DNA from 2 places in the Acidaminobacter sp. QWL-03 genome. Region 2 is predicted to be linked to the other one. Evidence: a T-box and tRNA genes for the amino acid it is inferred to sense, from the RefSeq annotation. Region 2 holds a T-box; the other holds one or more tRNA genes.

Region 1 (14,673 bases), 1.5 Mb from region 2:
GAAACTCGCCTGCATGAAGTTGGAGTTGCTAGTAATCGCGGATCAGCATGCCGTGGTGAATGCGTTCCCGGGTCTTGTACACACCGCCCGTCACACCATGGAAGTTGGGGGGACCCGAAGCCAGTGATCCAACCGCAAGGAGGAAGCTGTCGAAGGTAAAACCAATGACTGGGGTGAAGTCGTAACAAGGTAGCCGTATCGGAAGGTGCGGCTGGATCACCTCCTTTCTAAGGAGAAAATTGGGGTACACTGTTTAGTTTTGAGGGATTGATGAAAATCAATTTCTTGAAAACATCATATTGAAGCAAACTTGATGAGGAGAGCGCCGTTAATTCAGTGTTCGAGACAACTGGTTTTGCGATATCTTGGGCGTGTAGCTCAGGTGGTTAGAGCGCACGCCTGATAAGCGTGAGGTCGATGGTTCGAGTCCATCCATGCCCACCAAGTTAGCTTTTTGCGAATGCGCGGCATTAAGCGCTGAGCAAAAAGCGGTTTTTCACCGCCAGGTGAAAAAAACTACCATGCACTTCTTTAATAAAGATTGTATGGTCTAAAAAACGGTTGCTTATGCAGCCACAAAGCAAAAGTTCAGGAGGAGCCACTGGTTAGATAGTTTTTTTCACCTAAGGTGAAAAAACGTATTTTACTCAGCGATTAATACCTCGCTTCGCAAAATACTAACGAAGCGGCGAAGAGTGAAGCTTTTGCGCCTCGCACCTTGAAAACTGCATATGGAAGAAAACGAAGAAATATCGAGGATAAACCCATGACGAGAGATCGTCATATGATCAAGCAATAAAGAGCATAGGGTGGATGCCTTGGCACCAGACGCCGATGAAGGACGTGGTAAGCTGCGAAAAGCTGCGGGGAGTTGCAAGCAAACCTTGATCCGCAGATGTCCGAATGGGGAAACCCATCTGCCGTAGTGGGCAGATATCCGTACATGAATACATAGTGTGCGGAAGGGAGACTCGGGGAACTGAAACATCTAAGTACCCGAAGGAAGAGAAAGAAAGTATCGATTTTCTGAGTAGCGGCGAGCGAAAGGGAAACAGCCCAAACCGAGGCCTACGGGCGTCGGGGTTGCGGACGAGCCATAGAGTAAGAGGTAACCTAGTCAAAGAGTGCTGGAAAGCGCTGCCGTAGAGGGTGATAGCCCCGTAGACGAAAGGTGAAGACTGAAAGAGCTCGATCCAGAGTACCACGGGACACGTGAAATCCTGTGGGAAGCAGGGAGGACCATCTCCCAAGGCTAAATACGATCTGGTGACCGATAGCGCATAGTACCGTGAGGGAAAGGTGAAAAGAACCCCGGGAGGGGAGTGAAATAGAACCTGAAACCCTATGTTTACAAGCAGTGGAAGCGCCTGAAGATGCGCGACCACGTACTTTTTGTAGAACGGGCCAACGAGTTACGTTACGCAGCAAGGTTAAGTGCTTAAGGTACGGAGCCGAAGCGAAAGCGAGTCTGAATAGGGCGAAAGTTGTGTGACGTAGACCCGAAACCGGGTGACCTATCCATGAGCAGAGTGAAGCAAAAGTAAAATTTTGTGGAGGCTCGAACCCATGTCTGTTGAAAAAGGCTGGGATGACTTGTGGATAGCGGAGAAATTCCAATCGAACTCGGAGATAGCTGGTTCTCCCCGAAATAGCTTTAGGGCTAGCCTTAAAGAATGAGACACGGAGGTAGAGCACTGAATGGCCTAGGGGCTTTCACCGGCTACCGAAGCTTATCAAACTCCGAATGCCGTGATCTTAACTTTAGGAGTCAGACCATGTGTGATAAGATTCATGGTCGAAAGGGAAACAGCCCAGACCGTCAGCTAAGGTCCCAAAATGCAGGTTAAGTGGAAAAGGATGTGGAATTGCACAGACAACTAGGATGTTGGCTTAGAAGCAGCCATACATTTAAAGAGTGCGTAATAGCTCACTAGTCGAGTGGTTCTGCGCCGAAAATGTCCGGGGCTAAAACCTGCTACCGAAGCTACGGCTTGATGCTATGCATCAGGGGTAGGGGAGCATTGTGTAAGGGCAGAAGGTATACCGAAAGGCGTGCTGGACATTACACAAGAGAGAATGTTGGCATGAGTAGCGAGAGGCAGGTGAGAATCCTGCCCGCCGAAAATCTAAGGTTTCCTGGGGAAGGTTCGTCCGCCCAGGGTAAGTCAGGACCTAAGCTGAGGACGAAAGTCGTAGGCGATGGACAACAGGTGAAGAGTCCTGTACCGCCAAATAGCGTTTGAGAGATGGAGTGACGCAGGAGGATAGGCAGAGCGCACGGTTGGAAGAGTGCGTCCAAGGGCGAAGTCTGTACGGGGAGGCAAATCCCCCTGTATAAGGATGACGCTTGATGGGGAGTGAAACTAAGTAACGAAGCTGCTGATTTCAGACTGACAAGAAAAGCTTCTATCGAGTTATAAGGCGCCTGTACCGCAATCCGACACAGGTAGATGAGTAGAGAATACTAAGGCGAGCGAGAGAACCATTGTTAAGGAACTCGGCAAAATAACCCCGTAACTTCGGGAGAAGGGGTGCCCCAGACGGTGTCAAAGCCGACTGGGGCCGCAGAAAACAGGCCCAAGCGACTGTTTAACAAAAACACAGGTCTCTGCTAAATCGAAAGATGATGTATAGGGGCTGACGCCTGCCCGGTGCTGGAAGGTTAAGAGGAAGTGTCAGAGCGATCGAAGCACTGAATTGAAGCCCCAGTAAACGGCGGCCGTAACTATAACGGTCCTAAGGTAGCGAAATTCCTTGTCGGGTAAGTTCCGACCCGCACGAAAGGCGTAACGATTTGGGCACTGTCTCAACAATGGACTCGGTGAAATTGTAGTATGGGTAAAGATGCCCATTACCCGCAGCAGGACGGAAAGACCCCGTGGAGCTTTACTGTAGCTTGGCACTGAACATTGGTATTGGATGTACAGGATAGGTGGGAGACTAAGAGGCATGGACGCCAGTCTGTGCGGAGTCGACGTTGGGATACCACCCTTTCAATATCGCTGTTCTAACCCGAAGCCGTGATCCGGCTTGGGGACACTGCCAGGTGGGCAGTTTGACTGGGGCGGTCGCCTCCCAAAATGTAACGGAGGCGCTCAAAGGTTCCCTCAGTGCGGTTGGAAATCGCGCGAAGAGTGCAAAGGCAAAAGGGAGCTTGATTGCGAGACAGACAAGTCGAGCAAGTACGAAAGTAGGACTTAGTGATCCGGCGGTACCGAATGGAAGGGCCGTCGCTCAACGGATAAAAGCTACCCCGGGGATAACAGGCTTATCTCCCCCAAGAGTCCACATCGACGGGGAGGTTTGGCACCTCGATGTCGGCTCGTCTCATCCTGGGGCTGAAGTAGGTCCCAAGGGTTGGGCTGTTCGCCCATTAAAGAGGCACGCGAGCTGGGTTCAGAACGTCGTGAGACAGTTCGGTCCCTATCCGCTGTGGGCGCAGGAAATTTGAGAGGCGCTGTCCTTAGTACGAGAGGACCGGGATGGACGCACCGCTGGTGTATCGGTTGTTCCGCCAGGAGCACGGCCGAGTAGCTATGTGCGGCAGGGATAAGCGCTGAAGGCATCTAAGCGCGAAGCCCCCCTCAAGATGAGATTTCCCATTCGAAAGAAGTAAGACCCCTGATAGACTAACAGGTTGATAGGTCTGAGGTGTAAGAGCGGTAACGCTTTCAGCTGACAGATACTAATAGGTCGAGGGCTTGATCAAGGTTTACAAATCGATATTAGAGTAATCTTCCGTATGCGGTTTTGAAGGTGTGAATCATACTTTCAATGTGAGACAAGAGATCAAGGAAGTTTTTTTCACCTTTGGTGAAAAACCGCTCCTCGAACGCGCAGCAGAGCTGTGCTGCCTCTCGTCGCTAACCTGGTGACTATAGAGAAAGGGCCACACCTGTTCCCATCTCGAACACAGAAGTTAAGCCTTTCATCGCTGATGGTACTTGGGGGGCAGCCCCCTGGGAGAGTAAGTCGTCGCCGGGTAAATGGTGAATCTGATTGAAGACTTCGGTCTTCAATCAGAAACTCCAAGATTTGCAGCTAAAACGCTAAAACGTTACTTCTGGTAACTCACGTTCCAAGGTAGCTCAATGGTGGAGCAACCGGCTGTTAACCGGTAGGTTGTGGGTTCGAGCCCCACCCTTGGAGCCATCAAATTTTGGCCCCTTGGTCAAGCGGTCAAGACACCGCCCTTTCACGGCGGTAACAGGGGTTCGATTCCCCTAGGGGTCACCAAGTTGTTTTTTTAGCGAATGCGGGGCACTAGCCGCTGAGGTAAAAACGGTTTTTCTACGAAGAATAAAAAATACTTTCTCACATTATGGGAGCTTAGCTCAGCTGGTAGAGCACCTGCTTGACGTGCAGGTGGTCACAGGTTCAAGTCCTGTAGCCCCCACCAAAGTACCTTTTAAAGTATTTAAGGAAATATAATGCTGCACATGCGGGTGTGGCGGAATTGGCAGACGCGCTAGACTTAGGATCTAGTGTCCAGTACGTGGGGGTTCAAGTCCCTCCACCCGCACCAAGTAACACCCTATGCGGAAGTGGCTCAGAGGTAGAGCATCGCCTTGCCAAGGCGAGGGTCGCGAGTTCGAATCTCGTCTTCCGCTCCATTTGCGTTCGTAGCTCAGTTGGATAGAGCAACGGCCTTCTAAGCCGTGGGTCGGGGGTTCGAATCCCTCCGGACGCACCATTTTTAAATAGATGCGTTTCATTGCGAAATGCATAGATTGTGGGCCATTAGCTCAATTGGTTAGAGCATCCGGCTCATAACCGGCAGGTCCGGGGTTCGAGTCCCTGATGGCCCACCATATGCCCAGATAGCTCAGTCGGTAGAGCAGAGGACTGAAAATCCTCGTGTCGCTGGTTCGATTCCGGCTCTGGGCACCACAATTTATTAAAACTGGGTTTGTCCCAGTTTTTTTTATTTTTTTGAAAGTTGCTAAAACTATTGTATACTAGAAGTAATGTAAACAAAGTGAGGTGACCCTTTATGGATTCAATCATCAATATATTCGCGAGCATGCGAATTATGGACGTTATAGATATTGCCATAGTAGCCTATGTTTTTTATAAAATATTTATGTTAATAAGGGAGACTAGGGCGGAACAGTTAATTAAAGGCTTGGTAGTACTGCTGGTCATCATGAAGTTATCAGAATGGGCAAAATTGTATGTCGTCCATTTTATTTTATTGAATACTATGACGCTGGGACTAATCGCATTGATTATTGTTTTCCAGCCTGAGTTAAGACGCGCGTTAGAATATATTGGAAGGAACAAAATATTCTTTGCCAAAATGGCCGAAGAGCAGGAGGAGGCCCTTAACCGCACTATTCATGAACTTGTAAGCGCAGTTGTCAGCCTTTCCAGAGAACAGATTGGTGCCTTAATTGTAATGGAAAGACAAACAGGGTTAAATGAAATCGCTTCGACAGGTGTAAAAATTGATGCGGAGATCACAAGTGGACTTTTAATTAATATATTTATTCCAAACACACCTCTGCATGACGGCTCCGTTATAATCAGAAAGGACAGGATTCTCGCAGCAGGTTGCTTTTTGCCGCTGTCTGCCAATCAAACGATCAGCAAGGAGCTTGGAACTCGCCATAGAGCTGCTCTGGGCATTGCTGAACAGTCGGATGCTTTGGTAGTCATAGTGTCAGAAGAAACAGGCACCATTTCTGTCGCTCTGAACGGGAAATTATCACGATACTTGGACGCCAATACTTTAACCAGCGTTATTAAGAAAGCATATTCTGAAGAAGAACAGCCAGCTATTATGAAGCGGCGCTGGAGGTTAAATCATGAACTTATTAAAAAGAATTGATGGTTGGAAACAGAGCCCCAAATATTCCAAGTTTCAGAGGAATATAACCCCAAAACTATTGGCAATCCTATTTGCTGTTTTATTTTGGCTCTATGTCATGGATCAGGTAAATCCTGAAATGATCAAGACTATTCCCGACGTTAAAGTTGAGTTATTGAATATAGAGAATGCACAGAATGAAGGTTTAGTCATGATGGGCGAGAAAGAATTCTATGTAGATGTAAAGCTTAAAGGGCGTCGCAGCGAGGTCATAAAGGTAACATCAAACGATCTGCTGGTAACTGCAGATCTTGAAGGTTTTAAAAAGGGAACGAATAATGTTATGCTGAGTTCAAAAATATTTGTAGCCAATGTTACTATTGAAAGTCTATCAATGAATTCAATTAAAATTTCATTGGATCGAATTGTCGAAGTTGCGAAAAAAGTGAAGATAGATTATGTGGGCACCATTGCTGAGAACTACACTACCGGTGATTTATCCATAGCACCGGAAGAGATCCTGGTCAAGGGGCCAGAAAGTCTCGTAAATAATATCTCTTCACTCCGTGGTGAATTGGATCTTACAGAGGTTTCTGATCAATTGATTAAAGAAATCCCTGTTACAGCCATTGATCTGGAAGGCAATCCTGTTAATGGTGTTGAGCTTGGCAGAAGTTACGTAACCGTTCAACTTGGAATTTTTAAACTTTCCAATGTTCCAGTTGAGGTCATGCTACGTGGAGTGGTGGCAAATGGCTACAAACTAGTTAAGACAGAAGTTCTTCCAGCGCTGGTGACTATACGTGGCGAAGATGCTCTGATTTCAACCATTGAGAAAGTTAGTACGGAAGAGATTGATATATCAGGTATGACTGAAACATTTGAAAGGGAAGTCGTCCTGAAGTTGCCGGAGGGCGTATCGGCGCCTTTTGCTGAAGAATCAATCAATATTAAGTTCCATATTGAACCCATAATGGTAGGGTCGTTGGAATTCAATTCAGATGAAATCGTTATTGATAATTTGGATCCTGAAATGGCTTATGAGGTGCTCAGTCCAGCGAGCAATGTGTATGTAGCTTATGTTCGTGATGTCGAGAGCGTTATCGAAGGATTGAACAAGGAGAATTTTAAAATTTCTGTAGATGCGGATGGTGTGGAAGAAGGTGACCATCGGCTGCCTTTGAAATATTTTTCAGAGGGATCGCATGATTCAGTGGAACTTTCCCCTGATACGCTGTTGGTTCGAGTCACCCGGAGGTGATGAATAAAATCATGGAACGTGAAATTGAAATGATACTCGACTCCACTCACGATGCCATGATCGCGGTAGATAGAGTGGGCAGAATTACATTATTCAATAAGGCGGCCGGTTTGCTGACTCAAAAGAATCCTTTAAATGCCATTGGAAAGCCGGTTGATGAAATCATTGAGAATACACGTTTACCCTGGATTCTCAGAACGGGGTTAAGCGAGTTGAATCAGAAGCAGCCGCTGGGCGATATCACAATCATTACAAACCGGATGCCGGTGATGAATGAACGTGGGGAGGTTGTTGGAGCGATTGCAGTTTTCAGGGATATTACTGAAGTTCAAGAATTGGCTGAGGAAATTACAAATCTGAAAGAAATCCGTGGGATGCTTGAAGCGATCTTCAATTCAACTCAAGATGCCATTTCGGTGGTGGATCAAAATGGCATCGGCGTCATGATTAATCCGGCTTATACGCATATTACCGGCTACACGAGTAAAGATGTCATTGGAAAAATGTGCACTGTCGACTTCAGCGAGGGCGAAAGCGTGCATTTAAAAGTTTTGGCAACAGGTAAAGCCGTGAAAGGCGCCCGACTGAAAGTGGGTGTCAACCGAAAAGAGGTTTTGGTGGAAGCTGCTCCAATTATGGTAGGGGAAGCACTTCGCGGCAGTGTTGCAGTAATTCATGACCTGTCAGAAATAAACAGACTGATATTGGAACTCGATCAAGCAAAGCAACTCATACGGAATCTGGAAGCCAAATATACGTTTTCTGATATTAAGGGAAAGCATAGTACGATCCTGAATGCTATAGAAAAAGCGAAGCTCGCTGCGGTTACGCCTGCGACAGTTGTTCTGCGGGGTGAGAGTGGGACGGGAAAAGAATTGTTTGCCCACGCTATTCATAATGCGAGTGACCGACGGTATTCTCAATTTGTGAGGGTGAATTGTGCTGCTATAAGCGAAACAATTTTAGAGAGCGAATTATTTGGATATGATGAGGGCGCGTTCACTGGTGCAAGTAAAGGTGGAAAGAAAGGTCTGTTTGAACGCGCGCATGGTGGGACACTATTTCTTGATGAAATTGGTGAAATAAGCCTGAGCATGCAGACAAAACTTCTGCGGGTCCTTCAGGAAAAAGAAATTGTACGAGTTGGTGGGACAAAAGCCATTCCAATTGATGTCAGAGTGATTTCAGCTACAAACCTCGATTTGGAGAAAGCGGTGGAGCAAGGGCGATTCAGGAAGGATTTATATTATAGGATTCATGTATTCCCAATTTCGATCCCTCCCTTGAAGGATCATAAAGAAGACGTAAGGGAGCTTGCTGAATTTTTCATAGTGAAATATAATCAGGAATTTGGAAGAAATGTCAGCGATCTGTCTAATGAAGCCATTAAAGTGATGCTGGATTATGATTGGCCAGGGAACGTGCGTGAACTTGAGAATTTCATAGGTCGTGCATTGATTAATATGAAAATCACAGAGACTGTAATTTTGAAGCGTCATTTGCCAAACCTTGAGTTCTCTGGCCCGGATGTTCACTCGGCTGCAGTGGAAGAAATTCAAATCGCCTCGAATTTTCAGACGACCACATTGTCAGACATTGTGGAAAAGGCAGAGAAGCAAGCGATCTCGGAAGCACTCGAGGCAACGGGTGGCAATCGTGAGCACACCGCCAAACTGCTGGATATATCATTAAGAACTCTTTATTACAAGATCCAAAAATATCAGATTTAATGCAAAATGGGAACGGAGCAAAAGGAGACAAGTGCAATAACTTGCACTTAAAATCAGATGTTGCAAAAAGTTGCATGCTAATATTTGCATTCGTGTGCAATGCACATTTAACGAGCAAAAATAAGACTAGAGTAATGCCTGAAAGCCAGGGATACCAGTACTTTCAAAAGTATGGTCCAACTGGCTTTTTATTAATTTTTGGCATGGGAATTGCGTATTGTATTTGTGTATGCCAAAGGGGAGGTACTGCGTTTGACAAAAGAATTCGTATTAGTAATTAATCCGGGATCTACTTCGACAAAAGTTGCTGTTTTTAAAGAGAATGATTTGATTATTCAAGAGAATTTGACTCACTCAGCTGAGGCGTTGTCAAAATACGAACAAATTGCAGATCAGTTTGATTTTAGGACGGAGTTGATACTTACCTGGTATCAAAACTCGGGTTACAGTCTTAACGCCCTTAAAGCAGTCATCGGCCGCGGCGGGTTGTTAAAGCCTATGCCAAGCGGTATTTATGAAGTCACAGAGGCTATGATGGAAGACCTTAAAATTGGAATTCAAGGACAGCACGCATCAAATCTAGGAGGTCTGATTGCTGACTTGATTGCGAAGAAAGCGGGCGTTAAGGCCTATATTTCGGATCCGGTCGCTGTGGATGAATTTGATGAAGTGGCTCGAATATCAGGAATACCGGAAATAAAACGCAAATCGTTGGTTCACGCATTGAATATTAAGGCTACTGCGCATCGATATGAGAAAGAGCAAGAGAAGGACCTAAAAGACATGAACTTGATTGTGGTGCACATTGGCGGGGGCATTTCTGTCGCGCCTATGACCAAGGGAAAAATTGTAGATGTCAATAATGCCAATGAAATGGGGCCTTTTTCACCCGAGAGAGCAGGTACCTTGCCGGTTGGGGATGTAGTTAAAATGTGTTTCTCAGGCGCCTATACAGAAAAGGAATTGAAAACAAAGATCAACAGTAAAGGGGGATTGGTAGGTTATCTGGGTACCAATGACGCCCGAGAGGTCATGAAGCGTATTGAAGCGGGTGATCTTCAGGCAAAATTGATTTTTGATGCCATGGGCTATCAAATCGCGAAAGAAATTGGCGCCATGGCCGCAGTTCTTGAAGGACGTGTGGACGCAATCCTATTAACGGGTGGTGTGGCGTATTCTAAGTACCTGACAGACTTAATCTCTTCCCATGTGGAATTCATAGCACCGGTCGTCATAAAGCCGGGTGAGGACGAAATGACGGCCTTAAATGAAAGTGCACTCAGAGTTTTGAATGATATTGAGACTGCGAAACTATATGAAAACGAGGTGAACTAGGTGATTAAAAACTTTGATGAAGTTATTGAGGCTGCGAAGCTGAGAGGACCTAAAACTTTGGCCGTTGCCTGTGCTCAGGATGAGGATGTATTGCTGGCAGTAGAAAACGCCAGAAAAGCAGGAATCGCTGAGGCAATCCTCGTTGGAAACAAATCAGAAATTGAAGCTATAGCCAGTCGACAAAACATTGATTTAAAGCATTATCAAATTGAAGACATTCAGGATTTGGCGGAAGCTTCTTTGAGAGCGGTAGAGCTGGTATCCTGTGGTAAGGCTCACCTTGTCATGAAGGGTCTGGTGGACACTGCCATCATATTAAAAGCTGTTTTGAACAAAGAAGTCGGGCTTCGAACCGGCAACGCTTTGAGCCATGTGGCTGTATTTGATGTTCCGAATTTCCCAAGGCTTTTGTTTGTGACCGACGCCGCAATGAATATTGCGCCGGATGTTGAGACTAAGCGGATGATTATAGAAAACTCATTGGATGTTGCGAAAGCGCTGGACATCGAGCTCCCAAATGTGGGTGTGATTTGCGCCAAAGAAAAGGTCAATGACAAAATGCCTGCGACGGTAGACGCGGCTGAACTGGTCAGAATGAATCAAGAGGGCATCATTAAAGGCTGTAAAGTGGGTGGTCCGTTCGCGCTTGACAATGCGGTTTCTGAGGAGGCTGCAAGGATTAAAGGCATCAAGGATCCAATGGGTGGTAAAGTCGATATTTTGATGTGTCCGACCATTGAAGCCGGAAATGTCTTGTACAAGGCACTTACATTCTTGGCAGGGGCAAGAAGTGCCGGCATTATTGTAGGTGCGAAAGCCCCGGTTGTGTTAACTTCCCGTGCGGATGATGATGATTCAAAATTAAACTCCATCGCACTGGGTGTGTTGATGGCAGCTTTGAAATAGAGGTGATTTGATGTCAACTTATAGAGTTTTAGCAATCAATCCGGGTTCAACGTCTACAAAGATTGCCATTTTCGAAAATGAAAAGTGCTTGTTTGAAACGACACTTCGACACTCAAATGAGGAAATTTCCAAATACGCGCACATTTTTGACCAATATGAATTCAGAAAAAATGTCATTCTCGATGTATTAAATGAAAAGGAAATCAATTTAACGAAACTGAGCTCGGTCGTCGGCCGCGGCGGACTTCTTAAACCAATTGAAGGCGGCACTTACCTAGTGTCGGACAATATGCTGCAGGATCTCAAGCAGGGCGTCCTGGGTGAGCATGCCTCAAACCTCGGCGGTGTTTTGGCTTATGAAATTGCGTCAAAGCTCAACATTCCGTCATATATAGTGGATCCAGTCGTGGTAGATGAACTTGACGACATTGCGCGAATCTCTGGCATCCCTGAAATTAAGCGGATTTCAATCTTCCATGCGCTCAATCAGAAAGCCGTTGCACGCAGGGCGGCGAAGGAAATGGGCCGCGACTACCATTCGCTCAACCTGATTGTCGCGCACCTTGGCGGTGGGATTTCAGTAGGCGCCCATAAACAAGGTCGTGTCATTGATGTGAATAATGCTTTGGATGGAGAGGGACCGTTTTCGCCTGAAAGATCCGGCAGTCTTCCGGTTGGGGACTTGATTAAACTCTGTTTTTCAGGAAAAATGACTCAGAGTGAAATTAAGAAAAGAATCACAGGAAATGGCGGCCTGGTCGCTTATCTGGGAACCAATAATGCGAAGGAAGTCTCTGAACGCATTGACGCAGGGGATCAGGAAGCGGAACTGATTTATCAGGCTATGGCCTATCAGGTGGCCAAGGAAATTGGAAGCTGTGCAGCAGTTCTGAAGGGTGAGGTGGATGCGATTCTCATCACGGGTGGAATTGCTTATGATAAAAGGTTTGTCAATTGGATCGAAAAGAGAGTTCAATTCATAGCGCCAGTTAAGAAATATCCTGGTGAAGACGAAATGACGGCCCTTGTTGAAGGCGCACTGAGGATTCTGAATGGGGAAGAAGAGCCAAAGCAATACCTTTAATGTGAAGGATGTGACAGAATTGCAGAATGCTCTACTGGCGGATCGCAGAATCCGGGTCATCATTGGTCATTATGGAAGCGGCAAGACGGAGTTCTCGGTTAATTATGCTTTGGCAATGTCCCAGGCTGGATTGAAGACTTCGCTGGCGGATCTCGACATTGTCAATCCTTACTTCAGATCCAGAGAGAAAGCAGAAATGCTGGAACAGCATGGGATCCATGTCATCAGCAGTTCAAGGGGCCACAACGCGAATATTGATATCCCGATGATTTCAGCTGAAATTTTCGCGCCGCTCGAAAATTTAAGCACGCATGTGGTACTGGATGTCGGAGGGGATTCGATTGGAGCGAGGGCGGTCGCACAATTCAGGCATCACTTAAAACCGGGACAATATGACATGTATTGCGTGATCAATAGAAATCGTGAACAGACGAAAGATCTTCAGGGTGTTATGGACCATATTGGTGGGATTGAAGCGACCATCGGCGCAAAGGTCACTGGACTCATCAACAATACACACATGTTGAGGGAAACGACTGTTCAGGATGTGATGTATGGTCAGGCGTTGGTCCTGGAGGTTTCGGCGTATACCGGACTGCCAATTCGATATGTCAGCGCGATAGCGACCGTGGCAGAGCAACTGCCCAAGTCTTTGGCGGGGACCATCTTACCGCTTGAACTATACATGAGAGAAGCTTGGATGTAGGTCAATATGCAGGCTAAATGGAACAGGATAACGAGGAGGAATCAGCGTGGCAAAAGCTAAAGGACACGTAGAGTTCAACGAAAATATCTGCAAAGGCTGTGGATTGTGTGTTGAAGTCTGTCCTGTCAAAATCATTGCACTTGATCGAACCAGAATCAACGTCAAGGGCTATTATCCGGCATCTGTGGCAGAGATGGATAAATGTATAGGGTGCGCGAATTGTGCAACGATTTGTCCGGATCTGGTCATTACTGTTGAGAGGGAAATGGTCTAATCTACCAAGGAGGGATCCATCATGGCAAAAGTTTTGATGAAGGGCAACGAAGCAATCGGAGCGGCGGCTATTAATGCGGGCTGCAGATATTTCTTCGGCTATCCGATCACACCGCAGAATGAAGTGCCTGAATATATGTCCAGAGAATTGCCGAAGGCTGGCGGAGTTTTTGTTCAAGCTGAAAGCGAAGTTGCGGCTATCAATATGGTATATGGGGCTTCCGGCGCGGGCGCGAGGGTTATGACATCGTCTTCCTCTCCGGGCATCGCACTGAAGCAAGAGGGGATTACATATATCGCCGGTGCGGAGCTGCCTTGCGTCATAGTCAACATCATGCGCGGCGGTCCTGGTCTCGGCGGAATCCAGCCTGCTCAGTCAGATTACAACCAGTCGACACGCGGCGGCGGCAACGGTGATTATAAGCTGCTGGTATATGCTCCGGCAAACCTTCAGGAAATGGTAGATATGGTTCAGGAAGCCTTCGATGCTGCGGATTACTACAGGAACCCGGTATTGGTTGTGGGCGACGGCATGATTGGTCAAATGATGGAACCGGTTGAATTTAAACCTTATGTGTCTAAATATGAACTCGCTGAAAAAACCTGGGCTACGGATGGTACAAAAGGGAAGCGTGGGCCGAATATCATCAACTCCTTGTTCCTCGACCCTGCCAAGCTCGAAGACCACAATGTGAAACTGCAGGCAAAATATAAAGCTATCAAGGAAAACGAGGCGCGTGCTGAGTTATACAATATGGATAAAGCACAACTTGTCATTGTCGCCTATGGTACAACCTCCCGCATAGCCAAGAACGCTATAGAGTCTCTTAAAAAAGAGGGGATTGAAGTAGGCCTGATCCGGCCTCAAACCCTGTGGCCGTTCCCAGATCGCGCATTTGAGTCATTGCCTGAATCCTGTAAAGGTCTTCTGGTCGTTGAAATGTCAATGGGACAGATGATTGATGACGTTAAGCTGGCAACCAGCTGTAGACTTCCGGTAGAGTTCTATGGCAGAGCTGGCGGTATGATCCCTGAACCGGATGCAATAGCAGACAAGATCAAGGAAATGCTTGGAGGTGTCAAGTAATGGCGGTTGTATTTCAGAAGACGCGTGGTTTAACAGACGTTCAGACGCATTACTGTCCGGGATGTACTCATGGAATAATTCACAGACTAGTCGCTGAAGCCCTTGAAGAACTTGGCGTTCTCGATGACTCGATTGGGGTTTGCCCAGTCGGCTGTTCTGCGCTTGCCTATGACTATTTCAACTGCGATATGCATCAGGCTTCCCATGGCAGGGCGCCTGCGGTCGCGACCGGAGTAAAACGCGTTCACCCTAATAATGTCGTTTGGACTTACCAGGGGGATGGCGATTTGGCTTCTATCGGCACAGCGGAGATCATTCACGCGGCACACCGCGGGGAAAAGATCACCACGATCTTTGTCAACAATGCTATTTATGGCATGACGGGCGGACAAATGGCACCGACAACGCTGGTCGGGCAAAAATCCACCACCTCGCCTTATGGCAGAGACGCTGATACCTGCGGATTTCCGCTCAAGGTCGCT
Region 2 (14,673 bases):
CAGGCGCAGGCAACTCGACCGGCCCGGAAACCAGTTTCGTTTCCGCGCCCATGGCTGCCGCAGCTTCAGCAATGGCGTATCCCATTTTGCCGGTGGAGTGATTTGTCAGATAACGCACCGGATCCAAAGCCTCGCGGGTTGGACCTGCTGTGATAAGTACACGTTTGCCTTCCAGCAGTTGAGGCAGATCATCTGTGGATTTATGAGCGAGCAGTTTGACAATTTCTTCGACAATCTGCTGCGGCTCAGCCATCTTTCCAACGCCTTCATCACCGCATGCCAGCCGTCCGCTGCCAGGTGCAACAAAGCAGGCGCCCAAATCTTGAAGCATTTTCATGTTTCGCTGTGTCAGGGGATTCAGATACATTTGTGTGTTCATGGCAGGCGCAACGAGAATGGGCGCCTGAGTCGCCAGAATTGTCGTCGTCAAGAAATCATCTGCAATTCCGGCAGCCATTTTCGCAATTACGTTCGCTGATGCAGGGGCGATTACATAGAGGTCTGCGAGCTTCGCGAGCGCAATATGTTCAACATCCCAGGTCCTGGGGGCCTCGAACATGTCCTCGACCACATAGTTTTGAGACAGAGACTGAAAGGTGAGCGGCGAAACGAACGCCTTCGCATGCGCTGTCATAATCACGTAAACATTGGCATCCAGTTTCTTCAATCTGCTGACCAAATCCGCTGACTTATAGGCAGCAATCCCGCCTGTGACGCCAAGGACAATGTTCTTGCCCGACAACACGCCACTCATTTGATCAATCCTCTTTGTCGAAATCGATGATTTCCAGCTTGTGTTCAAAAAGTTCCTGGGTAGCAATACTCATTGGCTTTTTGATGGCTTTGTCATCAATTTTAACTTCTGCGCCGTCAATTATCTGGCGTGCGCGTCTGGAAGTCAGTACTACAAGTGCATAGCGGCTCCCTGCAATATCGATCAGTTCATTAATAGGTGGTTTTAACACTTCGATTCCTCCTTGATTTCACGAATCAGTTCTTTCACAGACTGAGGCCTGATTCTAAGGCGTTCAGCTTCAATAATCGAGATCAACCGCGCTGTGGCGAGATCGACACGGTCATTGAAAATAAAATAATTATAGTTTTCCATTAAGTCTATCTCATTGTAGGCGGCGGTGAATCGCTTGTCAATGGCTTCGGCGCTTTCTGTTCCGCGGCCGACGATCCGGTTTTTCAATTCCTCCATAGTCGGGGGCAAAATAAAGACAAAGACGCCTTCGGGATACTGAGCCTTTACCTTCAGTGCACCTTGAATGTCTATTTCCAGCAGCACATCCACACCTTGATTCAACTGTTCCATGACAAACGCCTTTGGCGTCCCATAATAATTGTCGTAGACTTTGGCGTATTCGAGCAGTTCACCTTGCTGCATCAATTTAATAAAAGTGTCCCGCTCCGTAAAAAAGTAATTGACGCCTTCCTCTTCTCCCGTTCTAGGTGCCCTCGTCGTCATGGAAATGGATAGCTTTATATCTTCACGAAGTTTCATCAATGCCTTGCAGATGGTTCCCTTTCCAACGCCGGACGGCCCGGAAACAACCAAGAGCAAACCTTTTCTTTTCATTTTTAACGCGACTCCCCTTCAGATCGATTCTAAATCAGCAAGTTACTCAATATTCTGGATCTGTTCTCTGATTTTCTCAAGCTCACTTTTCAACTCTATGACGTCGTTGCTGATTTCAAAATCAGGAGATTTTGAGCCGATGGTATTAACCTCCCGGTTCATTTCCTGTACGAGAAAATCGAGTTTCCTGCCGGCAGCGCCGCCTTGGTCAATGATATCCGCAATTTGATCAAAGTGGGATTTCAATCTGACGATCTCTTCAGTCACATTGGTTTTATCTGCAAAAATGGCGATCTCATGGGCAATTCTCGACTCGTCAATCTGAATCCCCATATCTCCAAGCAGATCGGTGAGGCGATCTCTCATCTTTTGACGATACGCTTCGACAATCTGAGGCGACTGACTTTCGATCTTTTCGAGTCTCGACTTCATTTGGCTGATTCTTTCCAGGATGTCCACTACCAGCTTCGCGCCTTCGGTCTTTCTCATTTCAACCATTTGAGCTATTGCCGCAGCAGTGGCTTTTTCAAGAACGGACCAGATGGCTTCCCCATCCACTTCCACATACTCCACTCTAAACGCCTCAGGGTGTCTGGACATCAAAGACAACGTCACATCATCTCTGAGTGCGTAACGGTCTTTCAGGTGTGTAAGCGCAGCGTAATACTGATCCAGAACCGCATCATTCGGCAATATGGAATAATCTGCGCCAACCTGCTCTTCGTAATTGACATAAAGCTCAATACGTCCGCGTTGAACCTGATCCTTGATCATAGCTTTGACACGTTCTTCAAATGGATTCATTTTCTTTGGAATCTTGGCTACAATTTCTGAATATCTGTGGTTGACTGATTTTATTTCAACTACGATCTTGATTCTGTCGCTGCTTGCTTCACCGCGGCCGTATCCTGTCATTGAATAGGTCATAGTCCGTCTCCTGCCTTTTCTAATAATTTAAAACGCTGCCAGGGTTTCAACCTCTGCGACGGCAACGGCGGGACCCGTCATGAAGATCTCTTCCCGATCATCTGCATAGATTTCCAGAGTGCCGCCCGGTACTTTAACATGGGCATTTCGATTTAATCTTCCAGCGTGGCATAGAGCGTAAAAAGATGCACAAGCGCCGGTTCCGCAGGCCATAGTCAGTCCGGCGCCGCGTTCCCAGGTCACAACTTCAATGGCTGACTCGCCAAGCAGTCTGACAAAATTGACATTAATTTTTTGTGGAAAAGCCGGATGATTTTCAAGTGCGGGCCCAAAGCGCCGAATCTCAATTTCATCAAGGTCGTCCATTTCGACGACCAAATGAGGTACGCCGACTTTTAGGGCTGTCACTTTGAATGTTTTACCCAGGACTTCAATGTTCTCGTCCAACATGTAGCCTAGTTCAGACAAAACGGGAATCTGATCTGCTCCAAAAACGGCTGCACCCATGGAAATTTTAACTTGATAACCATTGTCATCAACACGCAGCGCTACCTCTTTAGGTCCGTCATCCGTCAAAACAGTGAAAAAACCTTCCCGGGCTCTGCCCGTTCTATGGAGATGCGCTGAAAAGCAGCGAATGCCATTGCCGCACATGGCAGCTCTGGAACCGTCAGAATTATAGTAAATCATTCTGGCAGCGAAGTTTTCGTCTTCAGCAGGCGCCACCAACATGACGCCGTCTGCGCCGACACCGAAATGACGGTGAGAAATTTTGGCAATCAAGGCTTGCCACTGAGTTTCTGTATAGTCTTCAGACCAGTCGCCAATCAAAAAATCATTGCCGGCGCCGTGCCATTTCGTCCATTTCAAAATAAAGGCCTCCTTCACTAAAGCAGTTCCTTATTTATTCTAACATACACTGAACCCGATTTCTTTATAAATTGCGGTGTGCGTGCTATACTTATTGTATTTCGGGAGGGATCTCCATGGCCTATGATGGCATTTTTATGGCGGCGCTGGCCGCAGAGCTTCAAGAAAAATTAATTGGCGGACGGGTTGACAAAATCTATCAGCCTGAGGGCGACACCTTGATTCTGGGAATCCGGAGTGATCGAAGCAACCATCGGCTAAAGCTCACTGCCTCTGCTTCAATGCCTTATGTTTCGCTCACGCATTCAAAGCCGGAAAATCCTCAGCAGCCACCCATGTTCTGTATGCTGTTGAGGAAACACTTGACCGGTGCAAGGCTCATTGACATTCGCCAGCGGGGGTTGGAACGGATTCTGGACTTCGTCTTTGACACTTACGATGAACTCGGAAACCGGGTAGAGCGCATTTTATGCGCGGAAATTATGGGACGGCACTCCAACCTGATTTTTTATCAGGCGGATTCATTGGTCGTCGTGGATGCGGTAAAACGCATCTCCAGTGCGGTATCCAGGGTGCGGCAAATTTATCCTGGTATTGTTTACCAGCTTCCGCCAGGCGGTAAAATGGACCTTCGGATCTCAGATCCGTCACTTCCGGACTTGGTATCTGCTCAGGACTCTTTAAATGGCAATCAAACCGTGACAGGCGCTGCAAAACCGACTTTTGCCCTGAAGCAATGGCTGCTGAATGCCTATCAGGGCTTCTCACCGGCGCTGTGCCAGCAGCTCTGTCTTGAAGCGGGTGTCGACGCGGAGCTTCCTGCAGACCGTTTGGACGCCGCTTCCCGCGACGCAGTAGAGGCAGTCTTGAGACGACTCAGACATCTATTGACAACCGGCACCCTTGAGACAAGGCTGATTCTGGATGAGACAGGCAAACCTCTGGACCTGACTGCGGCGCCGCTTTTAAGGCTCGAAGTCTCCGGGCTGTTATCCCCGGTCATGGAACCTTCGCTTTGTGTCAACCGCATGTTTGAAGAGCGTGATCTGCAGGACCGGCTGGATCAAAAGGCCGCTGCCATGAAAAAACTGGTGGAAAACCGGCTGGAACGCGTCATCAACAAGAAGAGCCACCTGGAGAACGACCTTCAGCAGGCGGAAGACGCTGAGAGACAACGACAATTCGGAGAGTTGATCCTCGCGAACGTCTACCGACTCTCAAAGGGTGATCACGAGGCCATTGTGGAAAACTTTTTTGAAGAAGAGGCGCCGGAACTTCGTGTCCCTCTGGATGTTCGGTTGACACCTGTAGAAAATGCCCAGCGCTGTTTCAGAAAATACACCAAACTAAAAAACGGTCAGACAGAAATCCTGACTCAGCTTGAGCAGACCGAGCGTGAAATGGAATACCTTGAAAGTGTTCTCCTACAGATCGAACACTCCACAGATGCCGCCAATCTTGATGCCATAAGGATGGAGCTGTCTGAAGAAGGCTACATGAAAAGCAAAGGCCGCAGGAAGGATAAACGTCCAAAATCAGCGCCCCTGCTGTATAAGAGTACCGAAGGCTTTGAGATCCTTGTCGGACGCAACAATGTTCAAAATGACGAACTGACGTTAAAGACAGCATCCAATAAAGATTTGTGGTTCCATACCAAGTCAGTCCCAGGATCTCACGTCGTCATTCGCACCCAGGGTAAGCCGGTTCGTGAGGAGACGCTCTTTGAGGCAGCTATGCTGGCTGCGTGGCATTCTAAGGCGCGTCTCAGCGGACAAGTCCCTGTGGATTACACCGAGATCCGCCACGTGTCAAAGCCGTCAGGCGCTAAACCAGGCATGGTCATCTACGTGCACAACAAGACGCTGTACGTGACACCGGACGAAACGGTCATCAAACGGCTGCAGGTATAATACACAAAAGATTTGAAAGAATACGAGGAGGTCAGTGCCAAGACACAGACCTCCTCGTATTCTTTTGGTATTAAGTCATTTTGGAATCAGCGTTCGTAAATGCTGACTTCATCTTTTTCATCCTGCTCCGTCAATCTCACCTTGACGATTTCCCGGTTTGAAGTCGGTACGTTTTTACCAACGTAATCCGCTCGAATTGGCAATTCTCTATGTCCCCGGTCCACCAATACAGCGAGCTGTATGGTTTTGGGCCTGCCAAAATCCATAAGCGCATCCAGCGCTGCACGAACCGTGCGTCCAGTATAAATGACATCATCCACCAAAACGACGTTGAGACCGGTAATTTCAAAATTGATATCACTGCCTGCACCACCCCGACTGACAGCTTCAGCCGGCAGATCATCCCTGTACTTGGTGATATCCAGTGCGCCCGTACGAACCGTGGTACCCTCGATGGCTTCAATCTTGGCGGCAATCCGTCTTGCCAGCGGTTCTCCTCTGGATCTGATGCCAATAATGACAACGTCTTCAATGCCTTTGTTGCGCTCTATGATTTCATGAGACAGTCTCGTGACTGCCCGTGAGATGGCCTGCGCGTCCATAATACTCGCTTTAAATTCCAGAATGATCCCGCCTTTCAATTTTCTCCAGTGCGGCCTTAAACCGTTCAGGCAGCTCCGAATCAAACGTCATCAGTTCATGTGTCACCGGGTGTGTCAGGCCAAGGGTCTTGGCGTGCAGAAATTGGCCATCCAGTGGAAATAGTGCAGTCTTGGTACCATAAAGAGGGTCCCCGGCTATGGGATGCCCAATGGATTTCATATGGACACGGATCTGATGTGTCCGGCCGGTTTCAAGCCGGCATTCCACAAGCGTGTAATGCCGGTATCTCTGAATGACTTTGTAATGAGTTACTGCAGGCTTCCCGCCAGTGACGACAGCCATTCTCAGCCGGTTCTTGGGATCGCGTCCTACAGGCGCCTCAATTCTGCCTTCATCCTGATGAAAATTGCCTATGACCAGAGCCAGATAGCGTCGAATGGACTTCTGATTCTTGAGTTCCTCCGCCAGTGCATGATGGGCCAGATCCGTCTTCGCAACCATCATAAGTCCCGAGGTATCTTTATCCAGCCGGTGGACAATGCCCGGCCTGGCGACGCCATTGATGCCGGAAAGCCGTCCGCTGCAGTGATATAAAAGCGCATGCACCAAGGTACCGGTAGTACTCCCAGGCGCAGGATGAACGACCATCCCGCTGGCCTTGTTGACAACCAGAAGGGCGTCATCTTCATAGATTATGTCCAGGGGGATATTTTCCGGTTCAATCTCAAGAGGTTCAGCCGGGGGCAACTCAAGTGTGATGACATCACCTGTCTTGAGCTTTTCTTTTTTAATATGAACTACCTTGCCATTGACGGTCACGTGGCCTTCCTTGATCAATTTTTGAAGATAGGTCCTGGACGTGGCGCCGGTCATACGGCTCAGATAAAGGTCCAGCCGCTCGTCCTGAGCCTCGTCAAATTCAAAACTTAAAACTTCATTTTGCTGATCCTGCATGTGACTGCCACCTCCCATAAAGTTTAAAAGCGCTTCAGGTAACGCTGCACCCATTGATAACTAAGACAGAGACAGGGACGAGCGTTGAATATCAAGGCTAGTCCCTGCTTTGGCTTTTTGGGATTCTTCTGTTACTTTGGGTGTCGGGTCAAACCGGGAGTGTGCTCTTTAGACTTTTTCAACATACAGCCTGACATCACAATCATTCAAGACATAGTCCTCATAAGCTGCCTGCTGACCGCGGATCAGCTCGACAGCGAGGGTCTCTCCCTTGATGTACGATTCATGTGCCAGGATGCCTGCATTAAATCGATCATCACATTCATAGAAGATCTTGATCTCATCCAGAACGTTAAAGTCATTTGCTTTACGCATCTGCTGAACTCTTGAAATCAACTCTCGGGCATAGCCTTCGAGAATCAGTTCTTCAGTCAGGGTGGTGTCGAGGATCATAAACAGGTTATTGTCCATACCCACGGTAAAGCCCTCTTTTGCTGAAATGTTGACGAGGACATTTTCCTGATCCAGCGTAAAGGATTCCCCTTCCAGATCAATGTCAAAGGTTCCGCCGCTGTTCAGGATTGGGGCTGCAGTTTGCGGGCTGACAGTCTGAAGTGCTTTTGAGAAAGCGCCCATTTTACTGCCTAAAATTGGACCCAGTACTTTAAAGTTTGGTTTCAGCGAGAAGTTCATGTAGAGACCCAGGTCTTCAGCAAAGACCACTTCCTTGACATTAAGCTCCTCTTCGATCAGGTCAGACAGATCTGAAATCAGAGCTTCATAACGTCCGTCAACATAAACGCGCTGGATTGGCTGACGCACTTTGATTTTGACGGATTCACGCGCACCGCGGCCCAGCGTCACCAAGTCGCGTATCAAGTCCATTCTCTGCTCGACGCGCTCATCGATCAGCGCATCGTCAGCAACCGGGAACATAGCCAGATGCACAGACATTTCACCTGTCAGGCTGCGGTAAATCTCTTCGGTCACATACGGCGCGAAAGGCGCTGCCAGTTTGCAGACAGTGATGAGTGTCTCGTAAGTCGTGTTGTAAACTGCAATTTTGTCTTCGGACATCTCCGTCTCCCAGAAACGACGTCTGGAGCGGCGGATATACCAGTTTGACAAGTCTTCATTGACAAACTCCTGAATCTTTCTGACGGCTTTGGTTGTATCAAAAGCTTCAAGGGCTTCAGTAGTTTCATTTACCAAACGGTTCAGTTTGGAAAGCACCCAGCGGTCGAGTTCAGGGCGGTCGGCAGGTGCGACAAATTGAGCCGTCGCATCGACTTTATCTGTATTCGCATAGAGACTGAAGAAATTGTAGACGTTTTTGATGGTTCGGAAGAACTTGCTTTCAACTTCACGAACACCTTCTTCGTCGAATTTGGTAGGCGTCCAAGCTGGGGATACAAAATAGAGGTACCAGCGGACAACGTCAGCACCATATTGATCAAACAATTTGAAGGAGTCTACAATATTGCCCCTGGATTTGGACATTTTCTTGCCCTCTTTATCCAGGATCAGGTCGTTGACCAAGACGTTCTTGTAAGGTGCTTTCCCCATGACGAAGGTAGAAATGGCAAGCAGCGAATAGAACCATCCGCGCGTCTGATCAATACCCTCACAGATGAAATCAGCAGGGAACAGCTGATCAAAATTCTCCTTGTTCTCAAAAGGCCAGTGATGTTGGGCAAATGGCATCGCACCACTGTCAAACCAGCAGTCTATGACATCTGTAACCCGTGTCATATTGCCGGTACACTTGTCGCAGGTCAGGTGAATGCCATCAACATATGGGCGGTGAAGCTCAATATCGAGTCCGATCTCTTCCTTGGCACGATCCACCAGCTCTTGTCTGGAAGCGACTGAAGTCGTATGGCCGCATTCGTCACATCTCCAAATGTTGAGCGGTGTCCCCCAGTAACGGCTGCGGGAAATCGCCCAGTCATTGACATTCTCCAGCCAATTGCCGAAGCGCTTTTCTCCCACGTAGGAAGGATGCCAGTTGACGGAATTGTTATTCTCAATGAGCTGATCTCTGAATTTGGTCATTTCAATATACCAGCTTGGCTTTGCATAATAAAGGAGCGGGGTTTTGCAGCGCCAGCAGTGCGGGTAGTTATGAGCCATGGTTTGACGCTTGTAAAGCTTCCCGGTCTCCTTGAGCCAGTCGATTATCTCCGGATCCGCATCCATGACAAATTTGCCTACCCATGGTGTTTCGGTATATTTTCCATCTTCGTTGACCGGCTGCAGAACCGGCAAGTTGTAACGAACGCCGGTATTGTAGTCGTCTTCGCCAAAGGCAGGCGCAGTATGAACTATGCCCGTACCATCATCCGTCGTGACGTAATCCGCCAAAGTGACGAAAAACGCCTTCTTTTCTGCTTTGACAAAGGGCATGAGCTGCTCGTATTCAACAAACTCAAGGGATTTGCCGTCCATTTCCTCGAGGACTTCATACTCTTTGCCAAGCACAGCAGGTGCCAATGCCTTAGCGACATAGTAGATCTCATCATTTTGTCTGACTTTGACATAGACCTCTTTTGCACTGACAGTTAAAGCGACATTGGAAGCCAGCGTCCAAGGCGTCGTCGTCCAAACGAGGAAGTACTCGTCCGCGTCTTTACGCTTAAATTTAACGTAGACTGTGGCAGTCTTGATTTCCTGATAACCCTGCGCGACCTCGTGGGATGCCAGTCCGGTGCCGCAGCGTGCGCAATAAGGGAGAATTTTGTGGCCTTCATAGATATACCCCTGTTTAAAGAACTGATCCAGGATCCACCACTCGGTTTCGATATAATCATTGTCAAGGGTAATATACGGATTTTCAAGATCGATCAAATAGGCCATGCGCTCGGTCTGATCCCGCCACACACTTTCATACTCAAACACAGACTCACGACATTGATGGTTGAAGTTTTCAATGCCATAAGACTCGATTTCCAGCTTGTTGTTGAGGTTCAGACGCTTTTCCACCTCAATTTCCACCGGAAGGCCATGGGTATCCCAGCCGGCTTTTCGCTTGACTTGATAGCCTTGCATGGTCTTATAGCGGCAAATTGAATCCTTCAACGCGCGTGCCAGGACATGGTGAATGCCGGGACGTCCATTTGCGGTTGGCGGTCCATCATAAAAGACAAAGCCTGGTCTGCCTTCACGACTGTTGACACTCTGATGCAGCAAATCAATCTGGTCCCAATGACCTCGTAATACTTTTTCCGTTTCGGAAACTGGTTTCTTCGACAATTCAGGATAACCCACGCATCTACACCCCTATTCAAGTAGTTCCGACAATCAGCCGGACTTAAGAAACAAAAAAAACCTGAGCAAACATGCCCAGGGACGATCATCAATCGCGGTACCACCCAGCTTGAGTCTCCGTAAAAAAAAGAGACACCACTCAAAAACCTTAACGCGGTTTGTACGTCCGACGCTTGCCTGGTCACAGGCTCACACGGAAGCTCAGGGGCGATTTTCCTTCAGCATGGCCACCGGTTTCCACCCTTTACCGGCTCTCTCGAGACGCAACATCTGAAATACTCTTCCCTTCATCGCTGTATACACTGCAAAATTATATTACAATTTCTTTTGAGCGTCAACCACATTTGTTGAAACCCACAGCGAGCACCTTGGGCGCAAAGCTATCAAGTGACAAAAGGCAGACAACAGCTGCCCTCAACAAAAACGCTTGAGCTGCATCTTGGTCCTGTCTTTTTTAGAATTGCCAAGGTTCGCCGCAAGTACTAAACGTCCATACCCTCGTACGGAAATCACAGCATCCTCCGGAACGGACTTATCCGGCCTGTTTTCAGGTCTGTGGTTCACCTTGACACGCTCCGCTTCCACGAGCTTCTGTGCCTGACTCCTTGACAGGTCAAACCCCACTGCAATAACAGCATCGAGCCGCGGCGACTTTACAGTCCTGAACAGCAGCTCACCGCCCGCATCCTCTGCAGGAAATTCTGACCAAAGGACTTCCCTGACGCTGACCGGATCTCTTGAGACGCGCGCCAGTGTATTTATGACAAAGGGCGCCAGTTTTTCCAGCACGAAAACAAAAGCGGCCTTCTCCCCAATTCTTAAGTCTCCAAACTTCTCCCTGGCGAGTCCCAGCCCGAGAAGACTTCCAAGCAGATCCCTGTGGGACCAAACCGCTGTCGCTTCAAGCGCGCTGATCTCGAGCAGCACCATAGGCACTGGGTGAAGTTCAAAAGGATCACCCAGCGGATAGAATCCTATGACACAGGATTCATAGCCAGGGTGTCCGCCTTCAAAGCGCATTACAGGCAAATCCTTGTCTTTTGAAGCGGCGAAGTGAGACTTGCACAAATCCTGGACCACCGGATTGACAAAATCCGTGAAAACCGGTCTATTCTGGCGCTGACACTGAGACAGCTGGTCATAAACTTTTGCCATTTGAGCGCGCGTCGAGTCCTCTCGTGCACCTTCCAGCCACTTCGTTCGGTCCATCATAAGCCAATGATAAAACTGGACAGCAGCTGTACAGTTATAATCAGCAGGATTGGCGAAAAGTCGATCATGCCGTTGTAGCCAAGTCGCTGAATAATCTGTCTGAACGGAGAGAGCAACGGCTCTGTCACCTGGTATACAAACGCAGCGATGGGATTTCGCAGATCTCTGATAAACCAGCTGAGCACCGCTCGAATCAAAATTAAAAATACTACCAGGTTTAAAAAATAAATCATGGTTGTCTTAAACAAATACATTTAATTCCTCCTGCTTTTAGAAGCTGTCTTTTCGTGTTGACCATGCGAAAACGCCTTTATTTTCCAGTTCGCCTCGTACATCCCCTGAAATATCCACATTGCTGGGTGCCAGGATAAAGATTCCCCTTGACACCTTCTGAATGTGCCCATCAATGGCGTACAGCGCACCGCTGCAAAAATCGAAAATTTTCCTGGCAAGTTCAGGGTCGAGTTCTTCGATGTTCAGAATTACCGGTTTTTTTGTCTTAAGGCTGTCAATGACAGCACGCGTATCCTCAAAATCTCTTGGCTGATATAACACGACTTTCATACTTTGACTTTTGTGAAGATTGACAACCTTATTCGGATTAGAATAATTTCCGGTTGCACCGGCATAACTCCGATCATACACGTCATCATCCTCCGCAAAGTCTTCCTCATACACTTCCTCATCCTGAGAAGTCTCAAATCCCATCATGCTTCTGACTTTGTCAATAAATTTTTCTGCCATGGGTTAGCGCCCCTTTCTCAAATTGCAGTGCTGTTCTTTGCCGATGGTCACTTTAGGTCACCTATTGCCACAAAAGGCATTTCAGCCCTCACTACTGTCTTTCACCAAATAAACCCGATCCAATGCGCACCATTGTCGCACCTTCCTCTATGGCAATCTCAAAATCATGAGTCATCCCCATAGAAAGAAACTTCATCTCAACACCTTGGATAGAAGACTCCTTTAAATGTTCGAAGATCCGGCGCATTTCACTGAATACTTGTCTGAGCAGCCCTTCATCTTCAACAAAAGGCGCAATGGTCATAAGGCCTTGAATTTTGATTCCGGGCAGCAAGGCAGCTTCCCTGACCAGCAACTCGACTTCACTGCTTGAAAGACCAAATTTTGTCTCTTCCTCAGCAGGATTCACCTGGATCAATACCGGCATGACCTTGCCAATTTTGGCGGCCTGCCTCGATATTTCCTGAGCGAGCTTCAAACTGTCAACGGAGTGGATCAGCGCAACTTTGTCTATGATGTATTTGACTTTATTCGTCTGTAAATGACCAATAATATGCCACTCAAAGCGATCCTCGAAGCTCGGCCATTTGGCTAACAGTTCCTGGACCCGGTTTTCTCCGATAGTTCTTACACCGGCCAAATAAGCCTTTTCCAAAGTCTCAACACTTTGAGTCTTTGTAACGGCGACCAGCTGAATAGCCTCAGGTGCCCTACCGGATCGGATCGCCGCCTCGCGAATCCGAGACTCAACATGCTTCAGATGATCCTGCAGCGTCTCCGTTGTCATCATTACTTTCACCTCTGTTCAAATTTATCACCCGACTTGACGCCGGTTGGATCTATCAACACCAAATTGCGAACTTCAAGTGTCTTGACACGTTCAGAGCCGTTCTCTGCGGTCGATGTCAGATACCCGTCCTTGACGATGGCATAGTCCTCATTATAGCCGAGGATTTTAACCGGCCTGAAGATCGCCCGGTGATCAATGTCGAGAACGAATACACCAGTGGTGCCATCAAGGGTGACAATGGAAGATTTCAATACTTTTAGACCTTGAAAATTCTCTCTGACAATTCGTACCTCCACATATCGCTTCGTATAAAAAGCCGGATGGAGCTCGTTGATTTTGATCACCAGAATCCCTTTTCCGCCGCTCTCAAACACATCCGCAACGGAGCCAACAATCTTGGTCCCATCAAATTCAACATCCAGCACTTTGTCTTTTTCATATAGGTCAATTTCTTCTTTCTCTATTTGTGCGGCAATAAACCAGGCAGAAGGATCGATCAATCTGTAAACAATACTGCCGGGTACAACCAGCGCTGTGGTTAAGTCCTTCATCACCGGCGGCAACCCGCTCATTAATTTCCCATAATCAATGGTGTACAGATTTTCAATTGTCAGCGTCTGTTCCAAGCCATCTGTCTCGTAGGAGACAATGCCTGCATCCTGACTGAAAAACTCAACCAGCTCACCCTCAACTGCTTCCATAGATCCTACATAGGCTTGTTTAAATGAGGATGCGCCTTTTCGCAAAAGGCTCTTATCGTCAAGTAATTTGACCTTCTTGTCGAGCTTCAGCATCAGATCCTTACGCAGTTCCGCGACGCGCACAAAGTTTTGCAGGGCAGCTTCCTCATGGATCGCATCTTTCAGTTGTTCAATTTCTTTATTGAGATTGTCAATATCACCAGTCAGCATTTCGTCAATTTTAATTGAGGTCAGCGGTTCTTCTTCGACTGATGCCGCGGCGGTCTGTCCATCACTCTGAATTTCCATAATCTTTTCACCGCGTTTTATCCTCGATCCGTCCTCAGCCGCATAAGCTGCACTGCCGCCCACGTTGCTTCTTACCAGGGTTTCCCTCCTGAAAATCACAGAAGCGTAGGTCTTATCAATGTCGAGTGTATCATAGGTCACTTCATACGCAGTGTCTTTAAGGAACCAGGTGCGGTAAATCATCATCCCAACCGCAGACAGGGCCAGCACCAGAATCAGCATGGACATAAAAAAACGCCCATAATGTTTGATTCTCATTTCACCCTCTCCTGTTCTTGACCATTTTATTTGTCTGCATCAAAACAATCGGCCATATTTGGTCACAATTTTCAACTTCCTGATTTGCCTGATATTCAATTCGACGATTTCATCGAGCTCTGTAATCAAAGCCAGAGAGTTCAGTTTTTTTCTGGCGCCGAGTATGCAGCCCTTCAGCTGCTCTTCATTCTCAAGCACAATTCTGACTTCATCTCCAATATTGACGCGTCTGCCGCCAAGTTTAAAAATCTTCACATCATACTGATCAATCAGGCTTTGAGTGACCTTGCGGCTCTTGAATCGAACCACTGCCCTTTTAAAGTCCATTGTTTCTTTAAGGGCAGACATAAGGTATCCCATCACGGACAGCATCAGCAAAGCAATCAGCAGCGCGGTCAAATGATCAAGCATGCCATGTCCCTCCTTGATCCATACTATAACTCATTCCTATTGTAAAAGAAGTGAGCAGGTCTGTAAAGTTATACAGTTCTATAAGCCAGGCACATCCCAAATCTTAAGGGCTTCAGCTGCCTCTTCGAGTTCGTGTTTTTTACCCCTCAGCATGAG

The links. The T-box of region 2 lies ahead of ileS (isoleucine--tRNA ligase). A T-box ahead of a tRNA ligase gene usually reads a tRNA of that ligase, here a tRNA-Ile.
Region 1: it encodes a tRNA-Ile, which carries the amino acid that the T-box ahead of ileS (isoleucine--tRNA ligase) is inferred to sense. The anticodon was not compared.

What each region holds. Positions count from the first base shown of each region.
Region 1 covers NZ_CM178752.1:2,203,467-2,218,139, reverse strand. Annotated here, with positions in the region: rRNA gene AC4PHM_RS10330 (16S ribosomal RNA) at 1-227, shown strand, start outside; tRNA gene AC4PHM_RS10325 (tRNA-Ile) at 368-444, shown strand; rRNA gene AC4PHM_RS10320 (23S ribosomal RNA) at 787-3,709, shown strand; rRNA gene rrf (5S ribosomal RNA) at 3,868-3,984, shown strand; tRNA gene AC4PHM_RS10310 (tRNA-Asn) at 4,078-4,152, shown strand; tRNA gene AC4PHM_RS10305 (tRNA-Glu) at 4,162-4,236, shown strand; tRNA gene AC4PHM_RS10300 (tRNA-Val) at 4,324-4,399, shown strand; tRNA gene AC4PHM_RS10295 (tRNA-Leu) at 4,442-4,525, shown strand; tRNA gene AC4PHM_RS10290 (tRNA-Gly) at 4,539-4,613, shown strand; tRNA gene AC4PHM_RS10285 (tRNA-Arg) at 4,617-4,693, shown strand; tRNA gene AC4PHM_RS10280 (tRNA-Ile) at 4,735-4,811, shown strand; tRNA gene AC4PHM_RS10275 (tRNA-Phe) at 4,815-4,890, shown strand; gene cdaA (diadenylate cyclase CdaA) at 4,994-5,830, shown strand; gene AC4PHM_RS10265 (CdaR family protein) at 5,808-7,070, shown strand; gene AC4PHM_RS10260 (sigma-54 interaction domain-containing protein) at 7,070-8,800, shown strand; gene buk (butyrate kinase) at 9,053-10,135, shown strand; gene AC4PHM_RS10250 (phosphate butyryltransferase) at 10,139-11,041, shown strand; gene buk (butyrate kinase) at 11,049-12,125, shown strand; gene AC4PHM_RS10240 (ATP-binding protein) at 12,094-12,831, shown strand; gene AC4PHM_RS10235 (4Fe-4S dicluster domain-containing protein) at 12,878-13,105, shown strand; gene AC4PHM_RS10230 (3-methyl-2-oxobutanoate dehydrogenase subunit VorB) at 13,127-14,191, shown strand; gene AC4PHM_RS10225 (thiamine pyrophosphate-dependent enzyme) at 14,191-14,673, shown strand, end outside.
Region 2 covers NZ_CM178752.1:734,367-749,039, reverse strand. Annotated here, with positions in the region: gene coaBC (bifunctional phosphopantothenoylcysteine decarboxylase/phosphopantothenate--cysteine ligase CoaBC) at 1-745, opposite strand, end outside; gene rpoZ (DNA-directed RNA polymerase subunit omega) at 759-965, opposite strand; gene gmk (guanylate kinase) at 959-1,582, opposite strand; gene AC4PHM_RS03315 (YicC/YloC family endoribonuclease) at 1,625-2,509, opposite strand; gene dapF (diaminopimelate epimerase) at 2,537-3,379, opposite strand; gene AC4PHM_RS03305 (Rqc2 family fibronectin-binding protein) at 3,496-5,289, shown strand; gene pyrR (bifunctional pyr operon transcriptional regulator/uracil phosphoribosyltransferase PyrR) at 5,376-5,891, opposite strand; gene AC4PHM_RS03295 (RluA family pseudouridine synthase) at 5,902-6,846, opposite strand; gene ileS (isoleucine--tRNA ligase) at 7,015-10,113, opposite strand; T-box leader at 10,188-10,413, opposite strand; gene AC4PHM_RS03285 (YlmH/Sll1252 family protein) at 10,528-11,268, opposite strand; gene AC4PHM_RS03280 (YggT family protein) at 11,322-11,579, opposite strand; gene AC4PHM_RS03275 (cell division protein SepF) at 11,596-12,069, opposite strand; gene AC4PHM_RS03270 (YggS family pyridoxal phosphate-dependent enzyme) at 12,161-12,859, opposite strand; gene AC4PHM_RS03265 (biotin/lipoyl attachment domain-containing protein) at 12,865-14,106, opposite strand; gene AC4PHM_RS03260 (hypothetical protein) at 14,146-14,517, opposite strand; gene AC4PHM_RS03255 (NAD(P)H-dependent glycerol-3-phosphate dehydrogenase) at 14,596-14,673, opposite strand, start outside.